DNA from 2 places in the Paenibacillus agaridevorans genome. Region 1 is predicted to be linked to the other one. Evidence: a T-box and tRNA genes for the amino acid it is inferred to sense, from the RefSeq annotation. Region 1 holds a T-box; the other holds one or more tRNA genes.
What was found. The T-box of region 1 lies ahead of ileS (isoleucine--tRNA ligase). A T-box ahead of a tRNA ligase gene usually reads a tRNA of that ligase, here a tRNA-Ile.
Positions count from the first base shown of each region.

Region 1 (19,644 bases):
ATGGCGAGGAAAAGACGCAAAAGGATGTAGCCGACATGCTCGGCATTTCGCAGTCCTATATTTCCCGGCTGGAGAAACGTATCATCAAACGTCTCCGCAAAGAATTCAACAAAATGGTTTAAGGATGAAAAAAAGTCCACTTTTGATCACGATGTTATTTCAAGGAGCGTATTCGACGTCGAATATTGAATTCAGCCGAAACTTCCGTTCCTCACGTAGCTCTGCTACGCTCCGGTACTCAGTTTCTAGCTTCTTCCAATCTTCTCGGTGCTGAAAACTGAACTTTTTTATTCTTATTGCAAATTTAAAAAATGACTTTATAAAAAAATACGCTTGTCGAAGGTTGTCGGGAGCAGGAATAAAATGAGGACCCAGGGAGATAATGAACATTAATGTTGCTCCTTGGGAGGTAATCACGTTGACCCGAAACAAAGTCGAGATCTGTGGAGTGGATACCGCTAAATTGCCTGTTCTGACCAATGTCGAGATGCGCGAGTTGTTCACGGCCTTGCAGACCAGGAACGAGTGGGCAGCAAGAGAGAAGCTGGTTAACGGCAATTTGCGGCTCGTGCTTAGCGTTATCCAACGATTTAACAACAGGGGAGAGTTTGTGGATGACCTGTTCCAGGTTGGCTGCATCGGACTCATGAAGGCGATTGATAATTTCGACCTTAGCCAAAACGTCAAGTTCTCGACGTATGCCGTGCCGATGATTATCGGCGAGATTCGGCGATACTTGCGCGACAACAACCCGATCCGGGTGTCCCGGAGTCTGAGGGATATAGCGTACAAAGCGCTTCAAGTGCGCGACAGCCTGACGAATAAAAATTCGCGGGAACCAACGATCTTCGAAATATCCGAGGCGCTGAACGTGCCCAAAGAAGATGTCGTTTTCGCCCTGGATGCCATCCAGGATCCTGTTTCGCTGTTCGAGCCGATCTACCACGACGGGGGAGATCCCATCTACGTGATGGATCAAATCAGCGATGATCGCAACAAGGACGTATCCTGGATCGAGGAGATTGCCTTGCGCGAGGCGATGCATAAGCTCAACGACAGGGAGAAAATGATTCTGTCGATGCGATTTTTCGAAGGAAAGACGCAGATGGAGGTGGCCGACGAGATCGGTATCTCCCAGGCGCAGGTGTCCAGACTGGAGAAATCGGCCATTCAGCAAATGCAGAAGCACGTCAAAACTTGAAGTGTAACTCAAAAGCTATGAATGCGTAAGACCATACACGTCCTAGATGTCCGACAGAAATCCTTTTCTCCGCTTCCGGCGGGGAAAAGGATTTTTTTATTAAGGAAATTATGCGACATTCCAGACAAGTAGGCGAACGAGCAGCCGTAGGCGTTAAAAACGCCGATGGATCGTAAAGTAACTCTGATTAGCGTGCATAGGCGTTAGTAACGCCTATGGGTCCAAAAAGTAGGCGAACGAGCAGCTGTAGGCGTTAAAAACGCCGATGGACCGGAAAGTAACTCTGATTAGCGTGCGTAGGCGTTAGTAACGCCTATGGGTCCAAAAAGTAGGCGAACGAGCAGCTGTAGGCGTTAAAAACGCCGATGGACCGGAAAGTAACTCTGATTAGCGTGCATAGGCGGTAGTAACGCCTATGGGTCCAAAAAGTAGGCGAACGAGCGGCGTTAGACTGCCCATATGGTGTCAGCGATGAGTGGTGAAGTAAACTTCGGAATACAATTGATCAAATATGCACAATTATTGCCTCGCATGATCCCGAAATCCGAAAAATTGTGCTAATATGTCTAATTTTGAGCCTGGAGTGCCTTAAATCGCCGCCAGGGAAGAAAATTTATGTATAATTGAACAAAGCGCTGATCAGAGACGGGTATATTGAAAAAATGAGCATAAATGCACAATTACAGAGACAGAGACAGAGACAGAGACAGAGACAGAGACAGAGACAGAGACAGAGACAGAGACAGAGACAGAGACAGAGACAGAGACAGAGATCTAAGCGGCGGTTTGGTTGGGCTAAGTAGGCCAAACGTAAACGTTGTCGTTATTTTCACTTAAGGCCGGACATATTAGGCGAATGGCTCATATACTATACAAAGGACGAAAATGTCAGCACGGTCAGTGCAACAATTCCGCCGGAAGAGTGGTGAGCATAAATGAAAATATCGGATTTCCAAGCCAAAGATGTTATTAATATAGTGGACGGCAAAAAGCTGGGACATATAAGCGACCTGGAGCTTGATCTGCGACAAGGACGAATCGATTTCATCGTCGTGCCTCAGATTACGAAGGTATTCGGCTTCTTCGGCAATGGCGGCACGGAGGTCGTCATCCCTTGGCGCAACATTGTCAAGATAGGTGCGGACGTGGTGCTCGTCCGAATGGATGAAGCCAAGTCTATTCGGGATGAAGAGGATGAGTTGCATGTGCGGACCTGAGCGTATACACTTGTAGAATACAAGTCGCTGCCCGAAGATGCGCAGCGCTTAACGACAGTTTGCAAGAGGTGATCCGCATGGAACCGTTTCGACGCAAAGATGGAACAGCGAAGGAACCTTCGCTTTTTTTGTTGTCTCAATGGATGGATGGCGCACCCGGACTTACGGCAGGATTTTCCGGAAGGGCGGGAGGCTTCAGCTCCGCACCCTGGAATAGCTTGAATATCGGGCTGCATGTAGGGGATAAGCAAGGCGATGTCATCGAAAATCGAAAATTACTGACGGAAGATATCGGTTGGCCGTTTGAAGCATGGACCTGTGCGGAGCAGATCCATGGAGCCGCCGTCCATCAGGTGCGCGAAGGAGATAAAGGCCGCGGACGATCGTCGATGAAAGATACCATCCAAGGCTGCGATGGAATCATGACGGATGTAGAGGGTATTCTGCTAACGTCTTTCTACGCCGATTGCGTCCCGTTGTACTTCTTTGATCCGGAGCATCGGGCGGTAGCGCTTGCTCATGCGGGTTGGAGAGGGACGGTAGGAGGCATTGCCGCAGAGACCGTTCGTCGAATGTCTGAGGCATACGGCACTCGTCCTGAGCGATTGATTGCCGCAATCGGTCCATCCATTGGCGAATGCTGTTATGAAGTAGACGGTCAAGTCATTGCCGAAGTCGAAGCTTTGATGAACCGGCTTGGATTAAGCGAGACTTTGGCCTTGACCTGCATGATTCCCGAGGCAAGCGGCAAAGCGAGACTGAACTTGAAAGAATTAAACCGACAGATTATGATAAAAGCAGGAATTTTGCCGACTCGTATCGAATTAAGCAAGTGGTGCACGGGATGCAGGGCTGATCTTTTCTTCTCCCACCGCATGGAAGGCGGCAAGACAGGCCGTATGGCCAGCTGGATCGGAATGGCAGAAAGGTGATTGTTCAAGATGACTATACAGGATCGCATACAACAGGTTGAGCGCAGAATAGAAGATGCTTGCCTCCGTTCAGGGCGTAAACGCGACGAAATCGGCGTTGTTGCAGTAACCAAATATGTATCGCTGGAGCGGACCAAAGAAGCTTACGAGAGCGGCCTTCGACATCTCGGGGAGAATCGATGGCAGGACGCGGAAGCCAAGTGGCGCACGCTTAATGAAGAATCGCCAGTAGAAGATAGCCCAATCTGGCATTTCATCGGATCCTTGCAGAGCCGCAAGGCAAAGGATGTAGTTGGCAAATTTCATTTCATCCATTCCTTGGACAGGCTGTCCCTGGCTGAGGCGATACATAAGCAAGCCGTAAAGTTGAATGTTATCGTATCTTGTTTCATTCAAGTGAACGTATCCGGTGAAGAGAGAAAACACGGAATCGAGCCGGCAGAACTGCAAGGTTTCTTAGGCGCTCTTAAGGAATATCCAACCATTAAACCCATTGGATTGATGACCATGGCCCCTTACGAGCTGGAAGCGGAAGCTGCCAGACCCGTATTCCGAAGCTTGCGGGAGCTAAGGGACGAGATGCTGGCAACAGGCGCGGCAGACGAGTCCTTTACGCAATTGTCCATGGGGATGTCCGGGGACTTCGAGGTAGCGATCGAGGAGGGTGCAACCTGGATCAGATTGGGTAGTATTCTAGTAGGAAAAGAGGAGGATGAGCTATGAGCGTGATGAACCGATTCATGAATTTTCTCGGTCTGCAAGAGGAAGAAGAAGTCGTGGAGAGAGAACGCGTCGCTCAGCAAGACGAGCAGGAACATGAAACCACAGCTTTCGAACAACGTAGAAACAACAGGAACAACTCTGCTGGCAGCGGTTCCGCCAACAATGTCGTCAGCATTCACTCGCAGAAGAACGTGCGCGTCGTGCTTAGCGAGCCGCGCTCGTACGACGAAGCGCAAGAGATCGCCGATCATCTGCGCTCCCGCCGGGCGGTTATTGTGAATCTTCAGCGCGTTCGCAGCGATCTTGCGCTTCGCATTGTTGATTTCTTGAGCGGTACGGTATACGCTTTAAACGGTAGCATCTCGAAGCTTGGACCGAACATCTTCCTGTGTACGCCTGATTCGGTTGAAATTCAAGGGGCCATTACAGAAATGCTTGCTGAAGAGAACGATTACACTAAAATGAGGTGACCTTGAATTGTTTGAATTACAAGTTATTAATTTTATTGGTCTCGCATTAAACATCTACAGCTATCTCATCATCGGATATGTCTTGTTGTCTTGGTTCCCGAATGCTCGGGAAAGCTTCATTGGACAATTTTTAGGGAAAATCGTGGAGCCTTACATCGGCATATTCCGCAGATTTATCCCGCCAATCGGCGGCGTGCTGGATCTGTCGCCGATCATCGCGCTTCTCGCTTTGAATTTCGTGCGGATGGGTCTGATTGCCGTTGTCGGATTCCTGTTCGGTATGGGCTAAGGCGATGAGTATGAAAGCAAGCATATATGAACATTTCCACCCGGAAGAGAAAACGTTCGTCGACCGGGCTGTGGAATGGGTCGAGCGGTCCGCACAGCTTCATGAGCTGAAGCGGACCGATTTTTTAGACCCGAGACAAGCGCAAATACTGTCCATGCTGGCAGGACGCAATGCCGATGTCACGATACGTCTGGAAGGCGGTTATCCCGAGGCAGAGCGCCGGCGAGCCCTCATAGCGCCCGACTACCGCAGCCTGGATGACGAGTCTGCGGCTATTGCCGTACTTGCCGTCCATGCGAGCGGGAACGGCCACCTGGAGCTGGATCATGGCGACTTCCTGGGGGCGTTGCTCGGGCTAGGCATTAAACGCGATCGAATAGGCGATATCCATGTCCATGAGAGCTTCGCTCACATTATCGTCACCGATGAAATCGCCGATTATTTGAATATCCATCTGCGCCAAGTTCACCGTTTAGCCGTTTTGACAGAGCTGCTTCCCATTGAGAAGCTGCAGGCGCTGCTCCCCAAGCTGGAGGAGATGAGCTTGACGGTCGCTTCCATGCGTCTGGACGGCATCGCAAGCGACGTCTACCGGATTAGCCGCTCGAAGATTGTGGATCCCATCAAAGCCGGGCGCTGCAGAGTGAACTGGAAAACGGAAGAGGATCCCTCCGAGCCTCTGAAGGAAGGCGACGTCGTGTCGATTAAGGGGCTTGGCCGATTTAAGGTGCTCGAGGTAGAAGGAGTTACTAAAAAGGGACGAATACGGGTCACTATCGGCAAATTTGTGTAAGGAAACTATTGTCGAAATCATGGCTTTCGTACACAAATAGTTTTATGCGGCAGCAGGAAAAAGGGATAACGTTGTCGAATCCTACTCTTCAACAGGCTGGCGTATTGCGAACGGAGAATCCGTCGTCCGCCACGTAATAACTTCATACGAGGGGGTGCTCCAATGCCGTTATCGCCATTGGACATACATAATAAGGAATTTTCCCGCAGATTACGCGGATACGATGAAGACGAAGTGAATGAATTCCTTGATCAGGTCATTAAGGATTATGAATCCCTGATTCGCGAGAACAAGGAAATTCAGAACCAAATGCTTTCGCTGCAAGAGAGGCTGAACCACTTCTCCAATATCGAAGAAACCCTCAGCAAAACGATTATCGTCGCGCAGGAAGCGGCCGACGAGGTACGCAACAATGCAAAGAAGGAAGCTCAGCTGATCATTAAGGAAGCCGAGAAGAATGCCGATCGCATCGTCAACGATTCGCTCAACAAGTCCCGCAAGGTCGCCCTGGAAGTGGAAGAACTGAAGAAGCAGGCGTCGATCTACCGCGCGCGGTTCCGCACGCTTGTGGAAGCGCAGCTAGAGCTGCTGTCGCAGGACGGCTGGGAGACGCTGGATTCGTCCAGCCGCGATTCGGAGCGCGAATTGTTGAGGGGTTAGGGGCTGGCTGGAGACAGCTTCGATGTTTGCATGAGTAATCTTGCGACAATATCGTTTGACATTCGTTCAAGAATTCGTTATAACTTAACTATTAAAGACAACATAAGATGAATGTAACTTCAATGACGAGAACAAGTACGTATCGGAATCATTCCACAGAGAGCCGGCGATTGCTGCAAGCCCGGCGTATGAGCCGTTACCGAATATCCTCTCCGAGAAGCGCCGCCTAACCTGCGAGAAGTGCAGCATTAAGCGTCGACGGACAGTCCTCCGTTACAGGGACCGCGAATCGAAGTCGGGTTCGCAGACAAGGTGTCGCAGCCGCTGATCGTCGTCGGGATGATCGGAGAGTTCCTATGGTGGAGCTGTACAGGCTGCGGAACAAGGGTGGTATCGCGAGCAAACCTCGTCCCTTTACAGGGGCGGGGTTTATTTTATTTTTTGCCGACATATCAAGTGAAGGAGCTGTTGAGTAATGCAACGCGTAGACGTTAAGGAACGCGCGCGCAGCCGCGAGCTGCGGGTACTGGCGCAATGGAAAGAAGAGGACACGTTCAGGAAATCGATCGAGAACCGGGCCGGCAAGCCGAATTTCGTCTTTTACGAGGGACCGCCGACAGCCAATGGAGCGCCGCATATCGGCCACGTGCTCGGACGGGTAATCAAGGACTTTATTTGCCGATACAAGACGATGTCCGGATACCGTGTCGTGCGCAAAGCGGGTTGGGATACGCATGGCTTGCCTGTTGAACTTGGCGTCGAGAAGCAGCTGGGCATCTCCGGCAAGCAGGAAATCGAAAATTACGGCGTAGAAGCTTTTGTGAAAAAGTGCAAGGACAGCGTGTTCGAGTACGAGAAGCAATGGCGAGAATTGACGGAAGGCATCGCCTACTGGACGGATCTGGATAATCCATATATTACGCTGAAGAACGAATATATCGAGAGCGTGTGGCATATCTTGTCCACGATTCACAAAAAAGGGCTGCTGTACCGCGGCCATCGGGTAAGCCCGTATTGCCCTTGCTGTCAGACGACGCTGAGCTCGCATGAAGTCGCGCAAGGCTACGAGGACGTAAAGGATCTTAGCGCGACCGCGAAATTCAAGCTGCAGGATTCCGGCGAATTCATCCTGGCTTGGACGACGACGCCTTGGACTCTCCCGGCGAACGTAGCGCTTGCCGTAAACGCCGAACTTGATTATGTTCGCGCGTCGAAGGACGGCGAGGTTTACATTGTGGCAGCCGCATTGGCGGAGTCCGTCCTGAAGGAGAATTTCGAAATCCTGTCCACCGTGAAAGGCGCGGAACTGGTAGGCCGTTCTTACGAGCCGCCGTTCCGATACGTGCCAATCGAGAAAGGCCATATCGTTATTGCCGGCGACTTCGTCAGCGACAGCAGCGGTACGGGCATTGTCCATATCGCGCCTGCGCACGGCGAAGACGACTACAAAGTCGCCCGCGCGAACGGCATCAGCATGCTGAGCGTCGTAAACAATGCCGGACGCTATGTAGACGAGGTAACGGAGCTTGCGGGACGTTTCGTCAAGGATTGCGATGTCGACATCGTGAAGATGCTTAGCGAGAAGGGGCTGCTCTACTCCAAGGAGCGTTATGAGCACAGCTATCCGTTCTGCTGGCGCTGCAAATCGCCGCTTCTGTATTATGCAACGGAAAGCTGGTTCATCGAGACGACGGCGGTCAAGGATCAGCTCATCGCGAACAACAGCAAGGTGGACTGGTACCCGGGCCATATCCGCGAAGGCCGTTTCGGCAAGTTTCTGGAGGATCTGGTCGATTGGAACATCAGCCGCAACCGTTACTGGGGCACGCCGCTTAACGTTTGGGTTTGCGAGGCGACAGGACAGCAGTATGCACCGGACAGCATCGCGGATTTACGTGCCCGTGCGGTTGGTGAAGTGCCTGAGGATATTGAGCTTCATAAGCCGTATGTAGACGACATTCTGCTGAAGTCGCCGTTCTCGGAAGGCGCCGTTATGAGACGTACGCCGGAGGTAATCGACGTTTGGTTCGACAGCGGCTCCATGCCGTTCGCCCAGCAGCATCATCCGTTCGGAGATGAAGCGACGTTCGAGGAGCAATATCCCGCGGACATCATTTGCGAAGGCATCGACCAGACGCGCGGCTGGTTCTTCAGCCTGTTGGCCGTATCCACGCTCTATAATGGCAAGGCGCCGTACAAGGCGGTTATCTCGACGGGACATATCCTGGACGAGAACGGACAGAAGATGTCCAAATCAAAGGGTAACGTTATCGATCCATGGGAGATCATCAACGAGTACGGAACGGACGCATTCCGTTGGGCGCTTCTTGCAGACAGCGCACCTTGGAACAGCAAACGATTCTCGCGCGGCATTGTAGGCGAAGCAAAGTCCAAAGTTATAGACACAATCGTCAATACGCACGCGTTCTACGCCTTGTACGCAACAATTGACGGCTTTGATCCTGCGCAGCACAAATCAAGTAGATCGGACAACAAGCTCGACCGCTGGATTACGTCGAGGATGAACAGCCTGATTGCTCAAGTTTCCAAAGGTTTGGATAGCAACGACTTCCTGAATCCGGCCAAAGCGATCGAGAACTTCGTGGATGAGCTCAGCAACTGGTACATCCGCCGTTCGCGCGATCGGTTCTGGGGAAGCGGCCTCTCGGCCGATAAGATAGCTGCATATACGACGCTGCGCGACGTGCTGATGACGTTATCTCGTCTGATCGCCCCATACGCTCCGCTTCTCGCGGACGACGTGTACCGCAATCTCGGCGGCGAAGACAGCGTCCATCTGGCCGAGTTCCCGGCTGTGGATGAATCGCTGATCGATGCCGCGCTGGAACGGGATATGGACAGCGCGAAACAAATTGTCGAGCTTGCGCGGAATGTGCGGAACGAAACATCCATCAAGACGCGCCAGCCGTTATCGGAGTTGATCGTATCGCTGGATCGCGACTTCGCGATTGCCGAATACGAGGAAATCATCAAGGACGAAATCAACGTCAAGGCCATCACCGTTCAAACCTCGGACAGCGGTTTTGTTGATTTCACTTTGAAGCTTAATCTCAAGGTTGCCGGCAAGAAATACGGCAAATACGTAGGCCCTATCCAGGCATCCCTGAAAGCCATGACGCCAGAGGATACACGCGCCGTTGTTAACGGAGGAGGCTACTCCTTCTCGACCAACGACGGGGAGTCGCTGGAAATCTCCATCGATGAGCTGCTTGTGGAGAAACAAGCGAAGTCGGGCTTCGCATCGGCATCGGACAGCGGCGTGACCGTCGCGCTAAATACCGACATTACTCCGGAGCTGGAGCAAGAGGGATGGGTTCGCGAGGTGATTCGCGCCGTTCAGGACACGCGCAAGAAGCTGGATCTGCCCATCGAGAAACGCATCGACCTTGTACTGGACGCCGAGCAGACGCTTCAAGAGGCGCTACGGACATTCGAGAGCGTGTTGAACGAAAACGTATTGCTTCAATCCCTATCCTTCGGGGTAGAGGAAGGCATGGACCGAGTTTCCCTTGGCGATAAGGAAATTGGCATTTTCATCAAGGGTTAAGGTTATAGTATAAGAGTGAGAAGCCCGCTTGCCGCCATGCCGGCGGAGCGGGCTTTCCTTGTTCTGTAACGGAGGTGTAATGTTGCGATGCGAATGAAACGGGATAACTCGAAGTGGACGGACGACAAAGAAGCGAGGAAAGAGCCGAAGCAAGCCAAACACGAAACCCAGTCTGCCGTGCACGAGCCTAAGGACCTCACCGTGCTTCAAAGATCGCTGGAAGCCGTTGACAAGAGGCTGGAGAACGTAGCCACCAATATGGAACGTACCCATATTGCGGAGTACGTCGATCTGCTCAACAAGCCCTTAAAGCTAATCTGGCGCAACCTGCTTGCCGGAACGGCAAGAGGCATCGGTATCGCAATTGGATTTACTTTTTTTGCTGCCACGATTTTGTATGTGCTTCGAATTCTCGGTGCGCTCAACCTGCCCATCATCGGCGATTACATTGCGGATATCGTGAAGATCGTACAGATTCAGCTGGAGGGCAAACAATATTAGAGGTTGTTCAAAAAGTCCGCTTCCCATTACGAAGTATTTCTAGAAGCTTACTCGACGTCGAATATTGAATTCAGCCGAACCTTCCGGTGCTCACGTAGCTTCCACTACGCTCCGCTCCTCAGGTTCTAGCTTCATCCAATCTTCTACAGCGTTTTTGAAAAAAACGCAGCATCGGAAGCATACGCTATTGTACTGAGAACCGAACTTTTTGAACTCGCACTATTAATGAAGCGTTCTTGCGATAAGCGTTAATTCTCATCGTATTGATCATCGTATTGCAGGTCGAAATCGCCTTCGTTGCTATGCATGTACCGTTCGTATTCCCGATTGCGCACGATCGTGACGTGACGGCCGGTAATGTCTGTTGCCACAAAGCTTTCGAGCGGCTCCACGAAGCCGTCGTTTTCGTCCGCTTCTATGCCAATGTGGTCGTAATCGGCGACGTCCCGGTTCTCCGACATGGCAGGCGAATCCGCATTGCCGAAGCGCTCTACGATCTGCCAGGCATCCTCGCCATCGAAGCCGTTATATTCATGTTCGTCGAGGCTGCTTCTGCCGAACGGAGGCTTTAGAAATATTTCCTCGACGGGACGATTATCGCTCACGATGTTTCGCGGTGCATGATCGATGCAATAGAGGGTGTCAGGTGCGGCATCGAGACGCTCGAACGGTATATCCTTGCCGCATGCGACGCAAGTTCCGTAGCTGCCCTTGTCCATGGCGTCGAGGGCGGTTTCGATTCGTCTAAGGTGCAACTCCTCTTGCTCCAGAAGCGCAATGTCCTTTTCGCGTTCATACAGCTCGGATGCGACATCTCCGGGATGATTGTCGATAGGCGAGAGCTCGCCTGTAGAATCGCGCAAAGCTTCGGACAGTCCATCATGTTCGTTCTGCTCTAACCGTGATTCGATATCGGCTTGGTCATCCGTTAATCTGCTTCTGAGCAGGTCGCGTTGCGATTTCGATAATGAGTTCATGGAATGGGGCACCATCCTTTGTTGATCATTCTTCGTCTTGTCCTGCGTAGTTTCTGCCGAATGGCCGGATTTCAGTATGGACATGCATGGAAGCCTGGTTATTGCACATCGTACCCGCATGATGCCCGCCTCGCCGCGTTGGCTCCGTACCCGTTCCTGTGCTACACTATGTGGAGCGGTCGTATGTGCCGGAATACATAGCCATCTCAAACTTTATAGGAGTGATCCCATGCGTGTTTTCTTGTATTATCTGCTAGCTGTATTCGTGTTCGTGCTCGACTTTATTACCAAAAAAATCGTAGCGACCCGAATGGAGCTGTACGACGAGATCAGCGTGATCGGCAATTTCTTTCTGATCACTTCGCACCGGAACAGAGGCGCCGCATTTGGCATTCTGCAGGAGCAGCGAACGTTCTTCATCATTATTACGACCGTTATTTTAATCGGGCTGATTACTTATATTCAGCTCATGCGCAAATCCGGCAAGCCGATTCTGCTGACGGGCCTCGCGCTTGTGCTGGGCGGCGCAGTCGGCAATTTCATTGATCGCGTTCGCTTCGGCGAGGTTGTCGACTTTTTCAAGTTCAACTTTGGCAGCTATACGTTCCCGATCTTCAATATTGCGGATTCCGGCATCGTGATCGGCGTCGGATTGATTTTGCTGGATACGCTGCTCGTCGCCAGGGATGAGAAAAGAAAACAAAACCAAGAGCAAAACAAGGAGCCCGAACAACATGAGCAGCAACCTGTCTCTTGATCGCGAGGACGATCTGGAATGGCGGATACGGCCTGAAACGGCTGGAGAACGCACGGACAAATTTATAGTGGATCAACTTGCCGAGCTTGGACAAGCCGGCTTGTCGCGCACGCAAGTGCAGGAATGGATCAGAGAAGGCGCAGCTACGGTAAACGGACGTTCGATCAAAGCGAATTACAAGCTGAGCGAAGGAGATACCGTCGTCCTGGTCATTCCCGAGGCGCAAGAAGCGGATATTAAGCCTGAAAATATCCCTCTCGACATTGTGTATGAAGACAGTGATCTCATCGTCATCAATAAACCGCGAGGGATGGTCGTCCATCCCGCTCCCGGACATTCCTCCGGGACGGTTGTCAACGCGTTAATGTATCATTGCAAAGACTTGAGCGGAATCAACGGTTTGCTAAGGCCGGGTATCGTGCATCGGATCGATAAGGATACGACGGGCTTGTTGATGGCCGCCAAAAATGATCTTGCGCACGTCTCTCTGGCAGAGCAGCTCAAAGAGCATAGCGTCACGCGCAAATACATCGCGCTCGTGCATGGAAAACTGCCGCATGACCAAGGAACCGTGGACGCCCCGATCGGCAGGGATGCTGCCGATCGCAAGCTGTTTACCGTCACGGATCGCAACAGCAAGACGGCCGTCACTCATTTCGTCGTGCTGGAGCGAATCGGCGAAGACTATTCGCTGTTAGAGCTCCAGCTCGAGACTGGACGCACGCATCAAATCCGCGTCCATATGAAGTATATCGGCCATCCGCTGGCCGGAGATCCAGTCTACGGACGCAATAAGACGGTTCCGCTGAACGGACAGGCCCTGCATGCGGCAGTGCTTGGTTTCACGCATCCGCGTACGGGAAAGAGGCTGCATTTTGAAGCAGCCTTGCCAAGCGATATGGAACAAATTCTGGTTAATCTGCGTCACCGCTAACAAGTGCAAACTTTTGCTCACATTCTGCATGATGCTTGTCGTCCAAGTACGATATCCTATATTCAATCGGATAAAAATCGAAACAAGGACAGGTGAATGCAAGTGACATCCATTAACCAGAACTATTTGGAGCTGCAAGGCAGCTATTTATTTTCCGAAATCGCAAAACGCCGTACGAAATTTATGCAAGAGAATCCCCAAGCCGAAATTATTAGTCTGGGTATCGGCGATGTAACGCGCGGCTTGCCGGAAGCTGTGCTTAAAGCAATGCACGGAGCGGTAGACGAGCTGGCGCAGCCGGTTTCGTTCCGAGGTTATGGCCCGGAGCAAGGCTACGACTTTTTGGTCAATGCGATCATCGAAAACGACTACAGGAGCCGTGGCGTGGAAATCGCGTCGAATGAAGTATTCGTGTCGGACGGCTCCAAGTGCGACGTAGGCAATATCCAGGAGATCTTTAGCGCGGACAGCATTGTAGCGGTTCAAGATCCTGTATACCCGGTTTATGTAGATACAAACGTTATGGCAGGACGCTCCGGAAAGTACAACGGGGAGACGAAACGCTACGATAATATCGTCTACCTGGCGTGCACGGCGGAGAACGACTTCAAGCCGCTTCTGCCGGACCGCAAAGTGGATCTGATCTACCTGTGCTATCCAAACAATCCGACTGGCATGACGCTGACGAAGGACGAGTTGAAGGTTTGGGTAGACTATGCTCGCGAAAACAATTGCCTTATTCTGTTTGACTCCGCGTACGAAGCCTTCATCCAGGAGGATGACGTTCCGCATAGCATCTACGAAGTGGAAGGCGCCAAGGAAGTCGCGATCGAATTCCGCAGCTTCTCCAAGACAGCCGGCTTTACTGGCGTACGCTGCGCTTACACGGTAGTGCCGCGCGGGCTCAAAGGCCTTGACGCTGCCGGCAACTCCGTCGTGATCAACGACCTGTGGAATCGACGCCATACAACGAAATTCAATGGCGTCTCCTACGTGACGCAACGCGGCGCCGAAGCGATCTATTCCGCGGAGGGCAAAGCACAAATCTCCGAGCTGATAGACTATTACATGACGAACGCGGGCATTATCCGCGACGGTCTCGCTTCCATCGGACTGGAAGTGTTCGGCGGCGTAAACGCTCCTTACATTTGGCTAAAGACGCCGCAAGGCATGGATTCCTGGAGCTTCTTCGACAAACTTTTGTCCGAAGCCAATATCGTCGGTACTCCGGGCGTAGGCTTCGGTCAAAGCGGTCAAGGCTACTTCCGCCTGACGGCATTCGGCAGCCGCGAGAACACGGTTAAGGCGGTCGAACGGATCCGCAAGCTGAGCTTGTAAGGCAGTTTGATCGAACATGAACGTATTGCCAACGCTACCCTTGAATAGGCTGCCGGATTGGACGAACACTAACCACGACTTCTGTAACCAACCGTTTTCATTCGACAACATCGGCTATGATGGCTTTGACTATTGACATTGCTTGTCGAACGTGGGATAATTCCAATGATACTAAGCAGAACCTTTAACTCAGTCCCGAGAGGCTGGCAAGGTAGCGTGAATATTGGTCATTAATGGACGGAATTGGACAATCCACCCGCATTCGTGTTTTCGAAATCATGATGCGACGAGTGGGCTCCGATTTTTTCCCGACTGGTCACAGACTCCTTGCGGACATCTTCGCATGGAGTCTTTTTGTATGACCGACGTCGGGACGCGCTAAATGTTGGACGACAAGGAATCATCGGATGAGGCGAGGCAGAAAGGAGCGCGGACATGGCAGAAGAAGAACATCTGGTCATTATGGACGATACGGCGATACGTCGTGCGCTTACGCGGATCGCTCATGAAATCGTCGAGAAGAACAAGGGCATTGACGATTGCGTAATCGTCGGCATTCGGACTCGCGGCGTCTACATTGCAAATCGGGTAGCCGAACGCATCGGCGAGATCGAAGGCAAGCCGGTACCGGTACGGGAACTTGATATTACGCAATATCGGGACGATCGCCAAGACGAATCGGTTGCGACGGCCAAGATGGAATCGGCTGCCGCACTCGGCGAGATTGACGGAATCCCATTCCGGACGAAGGACAAACGGATCATTCTGTTCGACGACGTATTATATACCGGACGTACGATAAGGGCTGCCATGGACGCGCTGATGGATTGCGGGAGACCGCGCAGCATTCAACTTGCCGTGCTCGTGGACCGCGGCCATCGCGAACTTCCCATCCGGCCGGACTTTGTCGGCAAAAACGTGCCAACCTCCAAACAAGAACAAATCCAAGTATCGCTTCAGGAGATCGACTTGAAGGATCAAGTGACCATCATTCATCATAGGGGGTAAGCGGCATGACGGTAACGCAACTGAAGGAGCGCAGCATGCTCGGTCTGAAAGAGCTCAACAAGGCGGAAATTGAAGGTATTTTGGATCGGGCGGCATACTGGGAGAACCATCCATCCAAAGTGCACTCGCATATGGCTGGAAAATTCGCTGCAAACATGTTCTTCGAGAACAGCACGCGGACACGCTTTTCGTTTGAAGTCGCGGAAAAAAGGCTTGGAGCGGAAGTGATCAACTTCTCCGCTGCTGCTTCCAGCGTGCAGAAGGGCGAGTCGATTTACGATACGGTGCGCACTCTTGAATCCATGGGCATAGACGTCGGCATTATCCGGCTAAAGCCGATCGGCGTTCTCGCTGAACTGGCCGAGAAGATCAAGGTGCCGCTCATTAACGCCGGCGACGGCAATAATGAACATCCGACACAGGCGCTGCTGGATATGTACACGATTCGCAAACATTTTGGCAGCAGCCTGCAAGGGCTAAACGTATCCATTATCGGGGACATACTGCATAGCCGAGTAGCGCGTTCCAACTTGTACGGACTTCGCAAGATGGGAGCGAACGTCAGCTTCTGCGCCCCGGACAATATGAGAGCGATGGAACTGGATGCACCATATATTCCGATAGAAGAAGCGATTCAATCTGATGTCGTCATGATGCTGCGCGTACAGCTGGAGCGTCATGAGAGCGGCATGCTGAACTCGGCGGAATCCTATCGCGAACAGTTCGGAATGACGGCGGAACGTGCTTCGCGAATGAATTCGCATGCCATCATCATGCATCCGGCGCCAGTAAATCGGAACGTGGAGATCGACGACGAGCTGGTGGAGCATCCGCAATCGAGAATTTTCCCGCAGATGGAAAACGGGGTTCCGGTAAGAATGGCGGTTGTGGAGCGGGCGCTAAGTTAGACAATCAGCTGGTCAGCTGTCCAGCTTCATTATAAGAGCCTCTTGTAAGGCAGGCGAGACAGAATCGGACTTTTGGGTCGAATGGAGATGTCAACATGTCATTATGGATTAAGAACGGCAATGTCTGGAACGAGGGGACAAAACGTCTCGAGAGCAAACATATCCGTATCGAGGACGGCATCATAGCCGAGCTTCTCGATAGCGGAGCGGATGTCGACACAGGCTCGGCAGATGCTGTGGACGCAGGAGGCAAGCTGGTGTCGGCAGGCTTTATCGACATGCACGTACACTTGCGGGATCCGGGCTTCGAACATAAGGAAGACATCATTACGGGCTCGCGCTCCGCAGCCAAAGGCGGATTTACAACAATCGCCTGCATGCCGAACACGCGCCCGGTCATCGATAAGCCGGAGACGGTCAAATATGTGGTCGACAAAGCGAAAAATGCCGGTATCGTAAAGGTGCTGCCTTATGCAGCCATCACCAAGAACGAACTGGGCCGAGAGCTGACCGACTTCGCCGCTCTTAAGGAAGCAGGCGCGATCGGTTTCACGGACGACGGCGTAGGCGTACAAAATGCGCAGATGATGAAAGACGCGATGGCGCTGGCTCGATCGCTCGACATGCCGGTCATCGCACACTGCGAGGATGATACGCTTGTGGAGGGCGCTTGGGCATCGGAAGGCGAATTCTCCCGCAAGCACGGCATCAAAGGAATCCCGAACGAATCGGAAGCCATCCATGTAGGCCGCGACGCTCTGCTGGCCGAAGCTACCGGCGTTCATTACCATGTCTGCCATGTCAGCACGGAGCAGTCGGTCAGACTTATCCGTCTGGCCAAGTCGGTCGGTACAAAAATTACCGCAGAAGTTTGCCCGCATCACCTGATCTTGTCGGATGAGGATATCCCGGGGCTCGATGACGCTAACTGGAAGATGAACCCGCCTCTTCGCACGCCGCGCGATGTTCAAGCCGTAATCGAGGGTCTGGAGGACGGCACGATCGACATGATCGTCACCGACCATGCGCCGCACAGCGCAGAAGAGAAGGCTCGCGGAGTTGATCTTGCGCCATTTGGGATCGTTGGCTTCGAGACGGCATTCCCGCTGCTCTACACGAAGTTCGTCGAAACCGGCCGCTGGAGTCTCGGATTCCTGCTGGAGAAAATGACGAAGGACCCTGCACGCGTGTTCCGGTTAAACACGGGAAGGCTGGAGGTTGGGGCGCCTGCCGACATCACGATCGTCGATCTGGAGAGCGAAAGAGCGGTAAATCCGGCAGATACGCTGTCCAAGAGCAGCAATACGCCTTTCGGCGGATGGCAGCTCAAGGGTTGGCCGGTAACGACAATCGTGAATGGAAACATTGTTTGGTCGAAATAACTTTGGAAATAGATGTTTGAACAACCTTACTAACAGCTGAGGAGTGAGACGGATGCAAGCAAGATTATTGTTGGAAGACGGAACGTTGTTCACCGGTCTGTCCTTCGGTGCGGAAACGCAAATGACGGGCGAGGTCGTTTTTAATACAGGTATCACAGGTTATCAAGAGGTGCTCTCCGATCCATCCTATTGCGGACAGATCGTTACGATGACCTATCCATTGATCGGCAACTACGGCATTACGCGCGATGACTTCGAAGCGCTGCGCCCTCACATTCACGGCTTCGTCGTTCGCCGCCATGAGCCTGTTCCGAGCAACTGGCGCGCGCAATATTCGCTGGGGCAACTGCTGAAGGAGTACGGCATTCCCGGCATCAGCGATATCGATACGCGCATGCTGACTCGCAAGCTACGTCATTTCGGCACGATGAGAGGATTGATCACGACTGGCAACGAAAAAGTGGAAGAACTGGCCGAACGCCTGAACGCATCTCAACTGCTGAGAGATCAGGTAGCACGCACATCCACCAAAAATGTTTTCTCCAGTCCTGGCAACCGCGAGCGCATCGTATTGGTCGACTTTGGCGCCAAAAGCGGCATCCTGCGCGAATTGACGCAACGCGGCTGCGACGTAGTCGTAGTTCCGCATGACACGACGGCAGACCAGATTCGCCGCTTGGCACCTGACGGCATACAGCTGTCCAACGGCCCTGGGGACCCGAAAGACGTACCGCATGCCGTGAAGATGATTTCCGAGTTGATCGGCGAATTCCCGATCTTCGGCATCTGCCTTGGTCATCAGCTGTTCGCGCTGGCTTGCGGAGCAGATACGGGCAAGCTGAAATTCGGTCATCGCGGCGGCAACCATCCTGTCAAGGAGCTGGCTACAAACCGCTGCTACATTACATCGCAGAACCATGGCTATACGGTGCTTGACCATACGGTTCACGGCACGCAGCTGACAGTTACGCACATCAACAACAATGACAAAACAATCGAAGGCTTGAAGCATAACGTGCACCCTGCCTTCTCCGTTCAATATCATCCGGAGGCAGCGCCTGGTCCGTTCGATTCCAGCTACCTGTTCGACGAATTCCTTGAGATGATCCGCGAGCACAAAAAAAACAACCCGCAAAAACCTCGTCAAGCCGTCTTGTCGGAGACGTTGAAAGGAGAGCTTGAGTATGCCCAGAAATAATGAATTGAAAAAAATTCTCGTGATCGGCTCCGGGCCGATCGTGATCGGACAAGCGGCGGAGTTCGACTATGCCGGTACGCAAGCTTGCCAGGCACTAAAAGAAGAAGGCTACGAGGTTGTGCTTATTAACAGCAACCCGGCTACGATCATGACCGATACGAACATGGCGGATAAGGTTTATATCGAACCGATCACGCTGGAGTTCGTCTCCCAGATCATTCGCCAGGAACGTCCTGACGGCTTGCTGCCGACGCTTGGCGGTCAAACCGGCCTTAACATGGCAGTAGAGCTGGCGCGTGCAGGCGTGTTGGAGCGCGAGAACGTTAAGCTTCTTGGCACGCAGCTAATCGCCATCGAGAAAGCGGAAGACCGCGACTTGTTCCGCGAACTGATGCGCGAGCTGGAGCAGCCGGTGCCTGAGAGCGAGATCGTTACGACGGTTGAAGCCGCCGTCGACTTCGCGAACTCCATCGGTTATCCAATCATCGTTCGGCCTGCGTACACGCTTGGCGGTACAGGCGGAGGCATCTGCGCGAACGAAGAAGAGCTTCGCGAAATCGTGGCTTCCGGCATTCGCTACAGCCCGATCAGCCAGTGTCTCATCGAGAAGTCGATAGCCGGCATGAAGGAAGTCGAATACGAAGTGATGCGCGACGCGAACGACAACTGCATCGTCGTCTGCAATATGGAGAACTTCGACCCGGTCGGCGTGCACACGGGCGACAGCATCGTAGTTGCGCCTTCGCAGACGTTGTCCGACCGCGAGTACCAGATGCTTCGTTCCGCGT
Region 1 covers NZ_CP075889.1:1,601,833-1,621,476, forward strand. Annotated here, with positions in the region: gene sigE (RNA polymerase sporulation sigma factor SigE) at 1-122, shown strand, start outside; gene sigG (RNA polymerase sporulation sigma factor SigG) at 419-1,201, shown strand; gene KJW29_RS06275 (YlmC/YmxH family sporulation protein) at 2,137-2,418, shown strand; gene pgeF (peptidoglycan editing factor PgeF) at 2,496-3,350, shown strand; gene KJW29_RS06285 (YggS family pyridoxal phosphate-dependent enzyme) at 3,360-4,073, shown strand; gene KJW29_RS06290 (cell division protein SepF) at 4,070-4,543, shown strand; gene KJW29_RS06295 (YggT family protein) at 4,551-4,832, shown strand; gene KJW29_RS06300 (YlmH family RNA-binding protein) at 4,843-5,625, shown strand; gene KJW29_RS06305 (DivIVA domain-containing protein) at 5,788-6,285, shown strand; T-box leader at 6,399-6,702, shown strand; gene ileS (isoleucine--tRNA ligase) at 6,761-9,853, shown strand; gene KJW29_RS06315 (DUF5665 domain-containing protein) at 9,941-10,354, shown strand; gene KJW29_RS06320 (TraR/DksA C4-type zinc finger protein) at 10,603-11,331, opposite strand; gene lspA (signal peptidase II) at 11,561-12,088, shown strand; gene KJW29_RS06330 (RluA family pseudouridine synthase) at 12,066-13,022, shown strand; gene KJW29_RS06335 (LL-diaminopimelate aminotransferase) at 13,119-14,360, shown strand; gene pyrR (bifunctional pyr operon transcriptional regulator/uracil phosphoribosyltransferase PyrR) at 14,796-15,368, shown strand; gene KJW29_RS06345 (aspartate carbamoyltransferase catalytic subunit) at 15,374-16,276, shown strand; gene KJW29_RS06350 (dihydroorotase) at 16,372-17,658, shown strand; gene KJW29_RS06355 (carbamoyl phosphate synthase small subunit) at 17,711-18,856, shown strand; gene carB (carbamoyl-phosphate synthase large subunit) at 18,843-19,644, shown strand, end outside.

Region 2 (4,533 bases), 2.8 Mb from region 1:
CTTCAGCCTGCGGCCAGATATACTCCTTTGCCGTTACCGCCTTCACAAACCCGCTGGCCTGGATGGAGTTGACGGCGCTGGACGTTGATCAAACCGCTGCCTTGGCAGCGGTCATCCGAGCCCTGAAGCCCCACCATAAGCAAATCCTGGCGGGCCATGTTCTTCCTATCGGCGAAGAGCCTAAAGGAACGAGTTGGACGGGCCTGCAAAGCATCACGGGGAGTAACAGCGGATACATTCTGGTATTTAGAGAGTTGAATCCGTCATCGGAATATCCAATGAAGCTGTGGGGGATCAAGGCAAGCGAAGGAACCTCCGGACCCCCGGCTCTCAAGGTAACCGAGCTGCTCCGCATGGATGAGAAGGATACACTGGCAACGAATCGGAGTGAAGCTCCCGTTATCCTTGAACAGAATGATCAGGGAGAATATATCTTCTCGCGGCCGGCGCCGTTCACTTTCGCGATTTATCGGTATGAGATATAGAAGCTTAGTCGCAAATAAGCAAAGAGCACTCGACAGGAAGCTGTCAGTGCTCTTCCGAATGGACTCGCGGCCCTTCCTTCTCTTAGATTGCTATATTACAAACTAAGGCCGATTGTCGTCTGCCGGATTAATAATGGCCAACACTTGATGATCCTCCCACTTCCCGTTAACCAATAAGTTGCTTCGCGCAATTCCTTCCTTATGGAAGCCGGCCTTCTCAAGCACCCGGATTGACCCGGGATTGTTTGGCGAAACCTCGCCTACGATCCGATGGAACTTCAGTTCTTCAAAAGCATACTTCACGACCAGCTTTACTGCGTCCGTCATATAGCCTTTGCCGTTATTAGCCTGGTCCAGACTATAGCCGATCATGCAGCTCTGAAGCGGTCCTCGGGCTACGAAGGATAACGTTATGCTTCCAATAATTCGATCATCATCCTTATGGCAAATCACGAAAGAATATCGCCGATCTTCCATTCTGTCGGTCTTGCTCTTTATGACCAACTGAAGCTGGTGCTCCTCTGTATAAAAAGCTTCAGGGGTACTCGGGGAAAATAGTTCAAAGAACGTCCGGTTGCGCTTATTCATTGCGGCTAGTTCCGCAGCGTCCGCTTCTTCCGGGAAACGAACGTAGATTCGCTGCTCCGACATCTGCACCATCCTTGCTAATAAACGAGTCCCTGGATCGACAAGCTCGGAAACTCATCAATTCCTGTGTGATCAAAAAACAAGCGCGTTATCCAATTTGGATAACGCGCTTGTTGCTGGTATCGGGATGACACGATTTGAACATGCGACCCCCTGGTCCCAAACCAGGTGCTCTACCAAGCTGAGCTACATCCCGTAAAAATGGCGCGGCCTAAGAGATTCGAACTCCTGACCTTTTGATTCGTAGTCAAACGCTCTATCCAGCTGAGCTAAGGCCGCAAATATAAAAATGGAGCGGAAGACGGGAATCGAACCCGCGACCCTCGCCTTGGCAAGGCGATGCTCTACCGCTGAGCCACTTCCGCAAATCATGGTGCGGTCAAGAGGACTCGAACCTCCACGTCATTGCTGACACTAGAACCTGAATCTAGCGCGTCTGCCAATTCCGCCATGACCGCATATGGATTTGTATGGTGCGGTTGAGAGGACTCGAACCTCCACGGGCGTACGCCCACTACCCCCTCAAGATAGCGTGTCTGCCATTCCACCACAACCGCGTATAAAACTGGTGAGCCATGAAGGACTCGAACCTTCGACACCCTGATTAAAAGTCAGGTGCTCTACCAACTGAGCTAATGGCTCTTAATAAAATGGCTGGGGATCAAGGATTCGAACCTTGGAGTGACGGAGTCAAAGTCCGTTGCCTTACCGCTTGGCTAATCCCCAACACTGGATATTTCGTTAAAGTTGTACATGGGGCGATCGAGGGGAATTGAACCCCCGAATGTCGGATCCACAAACCGATGCGTTAACCACTTCGCCACGACCGCCATATGTGGTGCCGCCGAGAGGACTTGAACCCCCAACCTACTGATTACAAGTCAGTTGCTCTACCAGTTGAGCTACAGCGGCATATGAATGTTATATGGTGGCTCGGGACGGAATCGAACCGCCGACACGAGGATTTTCAGTCCTCTGCTCTACCGACTGAGCTACCGAGCCTTATGATGCCATAAATGGCGGAGCTGACGGGATTCGAACCCGCGGTCTCCTGCGTGACAGGCAGGCATGTTAGGCCTCTACACCACAGCTCCACATTATGTTTATCAAAATACAACCAAGGTAATTTGGTTGCGGGGGCAGGATTTGAACCTGCGGCCTTCGGGTTATGAGCCCGACGAGCTACCGAGCTGCTCCACCCCGCGTCATTAAGGAAATTCTATGGTGGAGGATGACGGGATCGAACCGCCGACCCTCTGCTTGTAAGGCAGATGCTCTCCCAGCTGAGCTAATCCTCCGTAAATGGTGACCCGTAGGGGATTCGAACCCCTGTTACCTCCGTGAAAGGGAGGTGTCTTAACCCCTTGACCAACGGGCCTTACTGGCAGAGAGGAAGGGATTCGAACCCTCGATACGTTGCCGTATACACGATTTCCAATCGTGCTCCTTCGACCACTCGGACACCTCTCTGCATGGCTCCCCGAACAGGACTCGAACCTGTGACAACTCGATTAACAGTCGAGTGCTCTACCAACTGAGCTATCAGGGAATAGTCGAACTATGGGATAATGCCGTAAGATTTTGAATGGTTGGCCTTAGTGGACTCGAACCACCGACCTCACCCTTATCAGGGGTGCGCTCTAACCAGCTGAGCTAAAGGCCAATAAAAAACCCACATCACTGTGGGGTGATTTCATTGTATGAATATTACACCCTGAAAACTGGATACGAAAGTTTAGCTGAATCTTTAGCTTGCTTACCGGCTGTATGACCAAATAAGCGATTAGGATAAGCCCTCGACCGATTAGTATTCGTCAGCTCCACACATTGCTGTGCTTCCACCCCGAACCTATCAACCTCGTCGTCTTCAAGGGGTCTTACATACTGGGAAATCTCATCTTGAGGGGGGCTTCACGCTTAGATGCTTTCAGCGCTTATCCCGTCCGTACTTGGCTACCCAGCGGTGCTCCTGGCGGAACAACTGGTACACCAGCGGTACGTCCATCCCGGTCCTCTCGTACTAAGGACAGCTCCTCTCAAATTTCCTACGCCCGCGACAGATAGGGACCGAACTGTCTCACGACGTTCTGAACCCAGCTCGCGTACCGCTTTAATGGGCGAACAGCCCAACCCTTGGGACCTACTTCAGCCCCAGGATGCGATGAGCCGACATCGAGGTGCCAAACCTCCCCGTCGATGTGGACTCTTGGGGGAGATAAGCCTGTTATCCCCAGGGTAGCTTTTATCCGTTGAGCGATGGCCCTTCCATTCGGTACCACCGGATCACTAAGCCCGACTTTCGTCCCTGCTCGACTTGTAGGTCTCGCAGTCAAGCTCCCTTATGCCTTTGCACTCTTCGAATGATTTCCAACCATTCTGAGGGAACCTTTGGGCGCCTCCGTTACATTTTAGGAGGCGACCGCCCCAGTCAAACTGCCCGCCTGACACGGTCCCCGTACCGGATTCACGGTACCAGGTTAGAACTCCGATACGATCAGGGTGGTATCCCAACGGCGCCTCCACCGAAGCTGGCGCTCCGGCTTCAAAGGCTCCCACCTATCCTGTACAGATCGTACCAAAGTCCAATATCAAGCTGCAGTAAAGCTCCATGGGGTCTTTCCGTCTTGTCGCGGGTAACCTGCATCTTCACAGGTATTAAAATTTCACCGGATCTCTCGTTGAGACAGCGCCCAATTCGTTACGCCATTCGTGCGGGTCAGAATTTACCTGACAAGGAATTTCGCTACCTTAGGACCGTTATAGTTACGGCCGCCGTTTACTGGGGCTTCGGTTCACAGCTTCGGGTTGCCCCTAACCGCTCCCCTTAACCTTCCAGCACCGGGCAGGCGTCAGCCCGTATACTTCGCCTTACGGCTTCGCACAGACCTGTGTTTTTGCTAAACAGTCGATTGGGCCTTTTCACTGCGGCCCCCTCGGGCTATTCACCCTACCGAGGCACCCCTTCTCCCGAAGTTACGGGGTCATTTTGCCGAGTTCCTTAACGAGAGTTCTTCCGCGCGCCTTAGCATGCTCTGCTCGCCTACCTGTGTCGGTTTGCGGTACGGGCACCATCACCTGGCTAGAGGCTTTTCTTGACAGCCGGAGTACATGACCTTCGCTACTGCAATTTTCGCTCCCCATCACAGCCCAGCCTAACGACTTGCGGATTTGCCTACAAGTCAGCCTCACTGCTTGGACGGGCTATTCCATCAGCCCGCGTCACTGCCCTTCTGTGTCACCCCATTGCTCATAACGGCTTACGGTGGTACAGGAATTTCAACCTGTTGTCCTTCCACTACGCCTTTCGGCCTCGCGTTAGGTCCCGACTTACCCTGAGTGGACGAGCCTTCCTCAGGAACCCTTAGGCTTTCGGCGGACAAGATTCTCACTTGTCTTTTCG
Region 2 covers NZ_CP075889.1:7,850,699-7,855,231, reverse strand. Annotated here, with positions in the region: gene KJW29_RS31520 (alpha-galactosidase) at 1-485, shown strand, start outside; gene KJW29_RS31515 (GNAT family N-acetyltransferase) at 588-1,136, opposite strand; tRNA gene KJW29_RS31510 (tRNA-Pro) at 1,256-1,329, opposite strand; tRNA gene KJW29_RS31505 (tRNA-Arg) at 1,336-1,412, opposite strand; tRNA gene KJW29_RS31500 (tRNA-Gly) at 1,424-1,498, opposite strand; tRNA gene KJW29_RS31495 (tRNA-Leu) at 1,505-1,591, opposite strand; tRNA gene KJW29_RS31490 (tRNA-Leu) at 1,605-1,690, opposite strand; tRNA gene KJW29_RS31485 (tRNA-Lys) at 1,700-1,775, opposite strand; tRNA gene KJW29_RS31480 (tRNA-Gln) at 1,785-1,859, opposite strand; tRNA gene KJW29_RS31475 (tRNA-His) at 1,888-1,963, opposite strand; tRNA gene KJW29_RS31470 (tRNA-Thr) at 1,970-2,045, opposite strand; tRNA gene KJW29_RS31465 (tRNA-Phe) at 2,060-2,135, opposite strand; tRNA gene KJW29_RS31460 (tRNA-Asp) at 2,151-2,227, opposite strand; tRNA gene KJW29_RS31455 (tRNA-Met) at 2,262-2,338, opposite strand; tRNA gene KJW29_RS31450 (tRNA-Val) at 2,356-2,431, opposite strand; tRNA gene KJW29_RS31445 (tRNA-Glu) at 2,437-2,511, opposite strand; tRNA gene KJW29_RS31440 (tRNA-Ser) at 2,516-2,603, opposite strand; tRNA gene KJW29_RS31435 (tRNA-Asn) at 2,607-2,682, opposite strand; tRNA gene KJW29_RS31430 (tRNA-Ile) at 2,720-2,796, opposite strand; rRNA gene KJW29_RS31425 (23S ribosomal RNA) at 2,918-4,533, opposite strand, start outside.
Region 2: it has a tRNA-Ile gene. The T-box ahead of ileS (isoleucine--tRNA ligase) is inferred to sense a tRNA for this amino acid. The anticodon was not compared.